3 regions of the Paenibacillus sp. JT31N7 genome follow, and region 1 is predicted to be linked to each of the others. Evidence: riboswitches for the same ligand, from Rfam matches in the RefSeq annotation. Region 1 holds a riboswitch; each other region holds the start of a gene.
The links. A riboswitch is a leader RNA that binds a small molecule or an ion and turns the genes downstream of it on or off. The one in region 1 is predicted to bind cyclic di-AMP.

Region 1 (3,272 bases):
ATCGATCTGACGGACGACGTCGATCTTCAGGATGGCCTGAAATTTCTGCGTGAACGGGAAATCGTCCACTCGATGCGATTCCGCGAAGCGGTGGAAATACTTAAAGACGAAAGGGCTGCCCAGAAAATTTTCTAGCGGCCTGGACAAAAAGACGGGGAAACCCGTCTTTTTTCGGATAATTTTAAAGCCGGGGAAAGACCGATAGTCAATGGATATGGAAAAATTGAATAAGATTGCTAATTTTTCCGGAACGTTTCCCCTTCTGAAGGTGTCTTACTTATATACAAGTTATAGCTAAACAGTCTGTTTAAAGCGTCGGCGTCTAGTAAGAATTTTTATTAAAAAGCTGGAAATAGGCAAGAATTATGTCGTACTTACGAAAAATCTTAAAAAAATCGTCTATTTCAAGCAAATAAATACCACATTTTACCTATAAGTATGATAAACTGGAATAAGTTGCTTAAGAATTAGGAATAGAACCTAGATTTTGGAATCGAAAGGAGGCTGCTATTCATGGGGATTACATTAAGCCTGCTGATCGGCATGTTAGTTCTTTTAGCGGCATCATTAGGTCTGCGCAAACCGAAGGAATTTGACCGGTCCGATAACGTGCCGTTTCGTCCTTTCGATGATATTTACGAGGGAAAGAAACGTCCGACTGTAGAATCGGTACGAAGCCAGGCAGCCGTAAAAATCGAAGAAAAGCCGAGAGAAAGCAAACGAATCGCCAAATAAAGGTTTCCTCCTATGGGATGAATTACCTGGCCGCAAGGTGAATAAATGATGGTTTTTCTGAGAAATAGATGAGAATTACATAAGCGTGCGCTGAGCATAACGTTAATTTTCTCCCTTTGATTTTTTCGGTTTAAAGGGCGGAACAGGCTTCAAATAGGCTTGAAGAATCAGCTTTTTGCAGCAGGTTATCCGGCGGATTAAAAAAATGAAAAGGTCGGTTTTTACCAATTTGTGTGTGTTTGTTTCTAAAGATGTATGTGATAGCTTGTGTAAAGAGCCGAAACTTCAATCGTTTCCCGGATTTTCCAGGGGAGGATGAGGTGCGGGGGATGATTTACTTCGGAACCGTATCGCATGACTGCGGCGTCCGATAGGGGTGAATCGCTGGCAACAGCGTGGGCGACTTCTCAGTCCAAACCCGACAGCTAACCTCGTAGGCAATACCGAGAAGGAGCGTACATCAACTATGGCTTTAAAGCATCATTGGAAAAAAACTTGCGCTACTCTGCTACTAGGTGCAGTGGTGGCGGCATCTTCCGCATTCCAGTCGCAGGCGGCTGAAACGGAAGCGGCTAAAAACGACGGTCTGATGTTTTGGAAACTGGCCAAATCTTATCAGGAGATCGCCGCCGGCATTGCCGATACGGTAGGACAAGCAGCCGATTCGGAACTTGCCCAATCCTTCCTGACACCGGAAAATCAAACTCTGGTATTATCCGAGCCAAATTCCATGTGGAACTTCGCTTCCCAAATGAATATGGACGTTCTTGACCTCTTATCGTTAAATCCCGATGCGGATCCGCTTAGCCTGCCGGCAGGCAGCGAGCTGAAAATTGCGGGGGAAGCGGCTCCTGAGCAGCTTAAAGCTTTAAAAGCGACGTTAAAAGTTCCGGCGCAGGCACCGGCTTCGCCAAGCCAAGCGGATTCCATAAAACCTTCGGGGGCTCTTCAGAAGAGCAGCAAGCCGCAGGCTTCCGAGCCGAAGAAAAGCGCGGAGAATAAGGCCGTTAAGAAACCGGCTGCCAAAGCCGCATCGGCTTCCGCAAAATCCGGGCAGACGCTGACAACCGCGGCGGGCAAACAGGTTCAATACAAAAAAGCGCTTTCTATCAAGGCATCCGCTTATTCCGCGGACCCAAGCGAGAACGGCGGATATGCCGGAATCGATTACTACGGCAACAAACTGACCGTTGGCACCATCGCGGTCGATCCGAAAGTTATTCCGCTTGGCTCCACCGTATATGTAACGGGTTATGCTTTCCCGGGCCTCCCGGCCAAGGGAATGATCGCCAAAGCGACGGACATCGGCGGCGCGATCAAAGGCAATCGGATCGATATCTTCGTTCCGGGCTCCAAGGAGAAAGTAAATAACTTTGGCTATCAAAGTGTGAAAGTGTACATTCTTAAATAATAGGAGCCGAAAAGAAGGCGGGAGCGAATGCTCCCGTCTTTTGTGCGTTACAGACCCTTGGAAATTCCCATCAGCTCCGGCACCGTGACCAGCTTGTATCCGCTCGATTTCAAGGAACGGATCAAATCGGGAAGAGCAGTGACTGTACCGCTGAGATCGTGCTTGTCGTTACCTCCCGCGCTGTGCTGCAGTATGACTGAACCGGCCCGGGCTTTGGTCACAATGTTGCGGTATACCTGCTTGCCCGATAATCCTTTCCAATCCAGAGAATCCACATCCCAGTTCATGACCATCAGGCGATGGTCGGACATCCAGCGTACCTGCTCTTCATTGATGGCTCCGTAAGGAGGCCGCACAAGTCTGGGCGTATATCCGGTCAACTGTTTGATGACGTCCTGGGTACGCATAATTTGCGAAGAAAATTCCGAGGCGGTCAGTTTGGGCATAAAAGGATGGGTGTACGAGTGGTTGCCTACGACGTGACCCTCCCGCACCATCCGGTCGATAATCTCGGGATGTGCCTTAGCGCGGCTCCCGATCACGAAAAAGGTCGCTTTCACCCGATGCTTTTTCAAAATATCGAGCACTTGCGGGGTATATTTGTGATCGGGCCCGTCATCAAACGTGAGCGCGATTTTTTTTCCTTGGGAGGTTCCTCTCATCCGGAAAACCGCAGGGTACTTGTGATGAATCTCGGCTAAGCTCAGCTTGCGCTGCTCCGTTTTCTGAAGGGCGTTCGCTTCCTGATGATGCTTCTGAACGGGAACGTCTTTCTTTTTCGGTTCCGGTTTAGGAGCGGCTGCTTGTTTAGGTTTTACGGGTACGGAAGGCGAAGGGACCGGAGTAGCCGGTGATGCCGAAGGAGTCGCGGCGTTTTTCTTCTGGATCGCCGGATCTTTCGTAGGCTGGAATATTGCCGGACCTGGTACGGATGACGGACCTGGAACTTCGCTTAGAGAGTGCGGGATAAAACGGTTTTCGTCCAGCCGGGAAGAAGTCGAGCCCTCGTTCGGCAGTTTTGCCGGAGAACATGCGGAGACGAAGGCCAGCAAGATGGCGGCTGAGGCAGTCAGGGCTGCACGTTTCATGGGGCACCCTCCTCTAAAGGCGTTTTCACTAGTTTTGT
Region 2 (3,272 bases), on a different contig from region 1:
TTCCAGCCGAAATGCGCGGTCAGGAACCAGAGCATCCAGTAAGGCAGCCAGAACGAATAGCGGATGCCGGGGCTGTGGAGCCAGAACAGATCCATGACCGAGTACAAGGTCTGAAAGAAGAGATACTGCAGAGCGATCCGCAGCATTCCGGCTGCCGCTTCGGGTTTCTGCCAGTATGTTTTGGCGAAATAACCGGTTACCAGCACGAACACCGGCAGATGAAAAGTGAAGATGGCAGTCACAACAGCTTGCGCTGCCTCCGGCAGAGGCGGAAGGGTAAGCAGCAGGTTGACCAGAACGACCAGCAGGATCAGGAAGAAACGGACATTCGTAAAAAAGACGGCTGTAGGGTTTCGCATAGGGGTCATCTCGCTTTGTGCAAATTTTGTTTAGGTTTTGATTGTTCTCTACTTAGTTTCTATAGAAGAAACGCAAGCAGCCAAACCTGCCTGGATGCGGCTGTTACGGGAAGATGGCTTTCTAAAGAAAGTATAGAACTTCTTCTTTTAATAGATTGTGATATTATTCACATGCCCTTATTAAGTAACGGCTTTCATTATGAAGAATGCTAGAACATGATTATAATCACTTATTTCGGGCTAAGTGTGATTAATATCACATACACTCCTCGCGGAGAGGACTATACTAAAGTCAGAAAGAGAGAACAACACACGAAAGAAGGTGAAGGAGCCATGAAAGAGACAGCTGACCCGCAAGTCCAACAAGGAAGATGCCCGCAGTGTGGTTCCGGTATTCCGGTCGTGAAAAAAATCAAATCCGCCTGGATTTGCGAAGACTGCCGGTTAAAGCCTCTGGTATCCAGAGCTGACGGCTCCGCCGGCTCATCCGAACTTCCTGATTGATTCAGGAAGGGGAAGAAAGCTATTTACGGCCAAGAATGTGAAAATATTCACAATAAAATAGCGAACTACGAAAGGATGCGAATATCATGACCGCCCTTCATCTTGTAAACGCGGCTCCCGCACACTGCGAGGCATGCGGCGCCCGGCTTCAACCGCACCCTGAGGGTTATAAGGATTTATGCTTCGACTGTGTGCAGGCAGGGCAAATCGTCCGAATGCAAGCGGTCGGCAAAACCGGACTTCCTCTTCCTCTGGAAGCGGAATGCGGATTGATCGAGCAGTACTGGCTTTAAAAAAACGGAAACACGCAAGATCATCATCATACAGAATACGCAGCTTGAAAGGGGAAATTTATATGTTTAACTGGTTAAGAACGAACGTCTATGCGGCAGGTCTGATGCTAATCCTCCGCTTCTATCTCGGATACGCATGGATCACGGGAGGATGGCACAAGCTGACAGGCGGGTTTGACGCCACTGGCTTTCTGAAAGGCGCGGTAACGAAGCCGATTGTCGATAAAGCGACCAATGAGCTGGTCTATCCGACCTTCACCGCATTCCTGGAAAACTTTGCACTGCCGAACGCCAAACTGTTTAACGTACTGATTCCGCTCGGAGAGTTTCTGGTAGGACTGGGTCTTGTCCTCGGCGCACTGACAACGGCGGCAGCATTCTTCGGGGTTCTGATGAACTTCATGTTCCTCTTCGCAGGTACTGTAAGCACCAACCCTTGGATGATCCTGCTCGGTGTCATCGTCATCGCCGCCGGAGCCAACGCCGGCAAGTTCGGAGCCGACTATTACATCCTTCCTTACCTCCGCAAGCTCCTTCGCCATCGCGGAGACCACGGCGCAAACCCGACCCTCGGTGGAGGCAAGACACGCGCCCACATCTGATCGGACGATAGACGCGATCCAAGCAAAAGCCCCGGATATCCGGGGCTTTTTTTTGTTAAACGGAGAAAGAATGAGCTGGAATCAGCTTGAAGAAGCAACGATTAAATGAATAGGGTTACATGGAACAGAATGGCAGAGGGCTGTCCGCCGTTTTGTTTACAGGCCCGATTCGCGGGAGTAACATACTCTCATGGTACGTCGGATCAGGCTTCGGGCAGCATGCCCGGACGCCGGCGGTGGCCATACTATCATCTTCATCTGCGCGCTTAATTCTCGAACGAGAAGCGGGGGACCCACGAACTGGGGTGAATCGGAATGTTTATTCCGTAGGGGCCTCTCAAATCCGAACCCGGCAGCTAACCTCGCAAGCGTCATTGGGAGAAAAGGAGTGGAAAAGGAAGAAATGGACTCACGAATTATCCGGATTGAACTGTTTGAATTCGATGTACCCTGCTGTTACCATCATGCCAAAGGAAAGCTCGAGAACTGCAGATACGGGCTTCTGAAACTCACGGACGAGGGCGGAGAGACAGGCTGGGGAGAATGTTTGATGTCCGTCGATGAGAAGTATTTCGATCTTGTGAAATGGGCGCGATTTCTGTACCGCCTCCCCAAAAGCACGGTGGCGCAGGCGCTTGATATCGTTCGCTTGTACCGCGTTCTCTGGGGGAATGTCAAAGCGGATCTGGTAGAAATGGCATTGTTCGATCTGACGGCCCGGTCGCAGCGCAAACCGTTTGTCGACATTCTCGGAAGCTTTGGCGGCTTCGGGAATAACGGAAGCTTCAGCCGTTCCGGCGTCAGCTCCCTCCGCCCGCAAACGGCAGCTGTCCGGAGTGCGGAAGACGGATTACGGTCTGACGCGAAAACGCGCTTTCCTTCCCGCAGCGGAGAGGTAGAGCGCTGTGAACACGCTGCAGCGACGGAAGGGGAATTTCCCGTAAACATGTTCTTCCGGGCTGAGCGGGAGATTCACCCCGGCTGCGGCAGCTCTCTGCTGGATGATCTGCGCAGCGCGTGCATGCTGCGGCAGGAAGGAATGACGCTCGCGATGCATAAAGATTATTTGATCGGTCCGGCCTGCTGCTTATGGGAGCATACCGCAGCGGTGCTGGGAGCGGACTGGCTGGAAGAGGGCCGTTATCCCGAACCGGCTCGCCTTGCCCCTCTGCAAGCTTGCGAGCGGATAGCCGGCACCGGATTTCAGCTGGATCAGTCGGTGCTTTTCGAGGAGTCCCGGGCTTATTTTGTCGTTTTGTAGGGCGGGACGTTTGCTTTTTGGGGGGAAGTTCGCCTACAATAATACCAGAATTCCCCTGAAAGGAGAGGTTCTCGTGTCTGCTAATGAATTCGAAAACCTGGAATCACTTAAAAAAACACGTATCGTTGTCATCGGAACGGGTGCCGTCGGTTCCACCACGGCTTATACCCTGCTGCTCAGAGAGCGGATGTCCGAACTTGTCCTCATCGATTATAATCACGCGAAAGCGAACGGGGACGCACTGGATATGAAT
Region 3 (3,272 bases), on a different contig from region 1:
GCAGACGAGACGGTTTTTCTCGGAGCAGAGTTAGCACCGCCACCTGCAAAGTTCCGTCATCCCGTACTCGAAGTTATGCGGGAAGGGCGTAAAGAAACGATTCTGCTCGATACGGATTCTTTTATAATCGGGCGCGGTGAAGGGGATGCCGACTATATCGAAAATGTGCTGGGAATCTCGCGGATTCATGCGCAGTTTTTACGGACGCCGGAAGGGTACGCGGTCAAAGACCTCGGCTCGCGAAACGGTACGTTTTTAAACGACGGGATGCTGATTCCTTACCAAATGGTCGCTTTGAAAGACGGTGATATCGTGCGGATCATTCACACCGAATTTAGCTTCAGAACCTGCTGATGTGTTCCGGTCCCGTAACGTTAATGATATAATGGACAGGTTGTTGAAGAAACGGGAAAGAGGAGAATGCCCAATGATTACACATGTCGTGTTTTTCAAGCTTAAAGACCGCAGCCCGGAGTCCGTGGAACAAGCAAGAGCCAAACTTCAAAACATGGAAGGTAAAATTTCCGAACTGCTGCATATCGAAGTAGGGGCGGATGTAATCCATTCCGAACGCTCTTATGATCTGGTTTTGATCACCAAGTTTAACTCTCTTGAAGACCTCAAAGCATACAATGTGCACCCCGTCCATCAGGATGTGCTCGCCTATATGGGTGAAGCCAAAGACGGCGTTGCTCCATGCGTAGACTTTGAAAGCTAATTTTTCAAAAAATCAGTTATATCCGTAAGAACTTGCCGTTTATCGCGGCGGGTTCTTTTATAGTTTTAGCCGCCGACAGTACAAGCGACGTGAAAGTCATGATCATCATCTCAAGGTGAGCGAATTCCTTTGTTCCGATGTCATTCAACGGCGGAACTCTCCTTCCGATTAGCTTAATGCCACAGTAAGGTTGTTATCTGAAAGAATATAAAAATAACGTATAATGATCATAGCTCTACTACAGAATCCCCTGATCTTAATGTTTGCGATGGATAGATTGTTTTTTATAGGTGCGTTACTTCAAAAAATCGTCCAGCCTAGTTTCCCCAACGCCTGCATCATTATGACGACTCCTTACTTTTGACCCAGGCATTTGGCTCCTTACAGCCTGCCTTTTACGCAAAAAAAAGCGGCCGGTTCCATTTAAGGAACGGCCGATGTACATAGCTGCATTTAGATTGGATCGTATGATAAAATTATTGCCTTAATTTAAATTTTGCATCTGTGCATTTACAAAATCAATCAGTTCGCGATAAATTCTTGAACCCATTCGCCGTTGTAGTAAGCGACTCCGATTTTTGTGAAGTTCGGGCTCAAAATGTTTTGACGATGACCCTGGCTGTTCATCCAGGAATTCATGACATCCTGCGGTGTGCGCTGTCCTTTGGCGATGTTTTCGCCTGCATACGTATAAGAGATGCCATAAGATTTCATCATATCAAATGGAGATCCGTACTTTGGAGAATTGTGATCGAAATAGTTATTTGTGTACATATCCTTCGCTTTATCCAGTGCCATCGCGGCAAGCGCGCTGTCGGAAGCAAGCGGTTTTAAGCCGGCTTTGGCACGTTCCTGGTTCACGAGCGTTACGACTTGATCCGCATATTCCGATTGGGAAGCGGCCGGTTTTTCAGCCGGTTTCGGTGTCGGAGCAGCAGCCGGTGCGGAAGGCTTGGTTGTCGGTTTTGTCGGTTTCGTCGTGTTCACGGGAGCGCTCGGTTTTGCCGCAGGTGCGGAAGGCTTCTGGGCCTCCGGTTTCTTTTCAGGTGCGACCGGCGTCTCGGCAGACGGTTTTTCCGCGGCGGGAGGTGCAGCCGGTACGACGATCTGCATGCCTTTCCAAATGAAATTCGGATTATTGGGCTGCGGATTGGATGTGAGAAGAGAGGCGAGATCAATGCCGTATTTGTTCGAAAGAGCAGCAAGCGTGTCTCCGCCGGAAACGTTGCATGGCGCGGCGGATGCGGCGCCTGTAGCGAAAACGGACGTAAGGGCAAAAACACCAACGAGAGTTGCTTTTTTGATAGATTTCAAGTTAGAATCTCTCCTTTTTCGGCCTGCGAGGTTAGCTGACGGATTCGGGTCAAAGAGCAATCACCCGGCCATGAACATCATGGCTTCACCCCAAAAATGGGTTCCCCCGTGCTTCCGTAGAAGCTTCGGCCTTGTTTTTTTGCTTTCCGCCTGAGAAGAGCAGCAGGCATGACGCTCTGTGCTGCGCTCCGTCCCGGAAGAAGCCTTTTAATCCTAGCATGCGATTTGCTAGATTTCACCGCTCAAAGTTTTCCAGTAACGGCCGGATTGTTTTCCGCTAAACGGGTTTATCGTTTGAAAACAGAGGGGAAACAGTGTAGTATCACCTGTAAGAGGCGCTTTTGAATGCACGCCGAATCCGCCTGGAAATTTCGGAATCCGAACCCGGTTTTACAATCATATTGCAAGAAACTAAACCGGAGAGTTCCTTCTAAAATGAAGGTATTCGGCAAAAATTTCCATGAAAATAAAACCATCGCCTATCTGCGAGTGAAAATTGATGCACGCAAGTCAAAACTGACGCTTGTTTTAGGACTGATGGATAGAGGGAGTTTCGGGGTATTAAGTAGAAGCAAGACTTTACATAGCGCTCACAAACGGAAACCGGCCGCCGTTCAGGCGGTGAGAATGCCGCTAAACGGTTCGATTGGGCGACACTACTCGCACCGGGTTAAAAAAGGAGAGGTTGAGTTTATGGAGCAAGTAAACAGAACGTATCTGCTCGAAGTGCTGGACATGCTTTTGCAAACGCCGAGTCCGAGCGGATACACCCATCACATTATGGATAAAGTGAAGGCGGAAACCGAGAAGCTTGGCTATACGCTGGAACTGACGAATAAAGGCTGCGGCATCATCACGATTCCGGGTAAACGGAGCGATTACACGATCGGGCTCTCGGCCCATGTGGATACGCTCGGTGCGATGGTCCGGTCCATCAAGGACAACGGGCGTCTGCGCCTTACATCGGTGGGCGGTTTTATGATGGCCGCCATCGAAAACGAGTACTGCCGCGTTCATACCCGCCAGGGACTCAGCTATGAAGGCACCATTTTAACGACCAAGCCTTCGGTTCACGTTTTTCCGGATGCGAGAGACCACAAGCGCGTCGAGGAGAATATGGAAGTGCGCCTGGACGAACTGGCTTTCAATCGCGAAGAGGTGCAGAAACTGGGAATTCGTGTCGGGGATTTCGTCTCCTTCGAGCCGCGGGTTCGCATGCTGGAGAACGGGTATGTCAAAT

Region 2: another riboswitch for cyclic di-AMP. It lies ahead of AC58P5_RS17305 (hypothetical protein); the one in region 1 lies ahead of AC58P5_RS12125 (3D domain-containing protein).
Region 3: another riboswitch for cyclic di-AMP. It lies ahead of AC58P5_RS17085 (CAP domain-containing protein); the one in region 1 lies ahead of AC58P5_RS12125 (3D domain-containing protein).

The regions. Positions count from the first base shown of each region.
Region 1 covers NZ_JCAUAT010000002.1:402,755-406,026, reverse strand. The annotation lists gene AC58P5_RS12135 (manganese catalase family protein) at 1-135, shown strand, start outside; gene AC58P5_RS12130 (hypothetical protein) at 514-735, shown strand; cyclic di-AMP (ydaO/yuaA leader) riboswitch at 1,001-1,190, shown strand; gene AC58P5_RS12125 (3D domain-containing protein) at 1,202-2,146, shown strand; gene AC58P5_RS12120 (polysaccharide deacetylase family protein) at 2,194-3,234, opposite strand.
Region 2 covers NZ_JCAUAT010000003.1:585,690-588,961, forward strand. The annotation lists gene AC58P5_RS17290 (acyltransferase family protein) at 1-359, opposite strand, end outside; gene AC58P5_RS17295 (hypothetical protein) at 950-1,156, shown strand; gene AC58P5_RS17300 (DoxX family protein) at 1,219-1,758, shown strand; cyclic di-AMP (ydaO/yuaA leader) riboswitch at 2,012-2,144, shown strand; gene AC58P5_RS17305 (hypothetical protein) at 2,147-3,019, shown strand; gene AC58P5_RS17310 (L-lactate dehydrogenase) at 3,093-3,272, shown strand, end outside.
Region 3 covers NZ_JCAUAT010000003.1:540,010-543,281, forward strand. The annotation lists gene AC58P5_RS17075 (DUF6382 domain-containing protein) at 1-354, shown strand, start outside; gene AC58P5_RS17080 (Dabb family protein) at 428-718, shown strand; gene AC58P5_RS17085 (CAP domain-containing protein) at 1,241-2,032, opposite strand; cyclic di-AMP (ydaO/yuaA leader) riboswitch at 2,038-2,173, opposite strand; gene AC58P5_RS17090 (M42 family metallopeptidase) at 2,726-3,272, shown strand, end outside.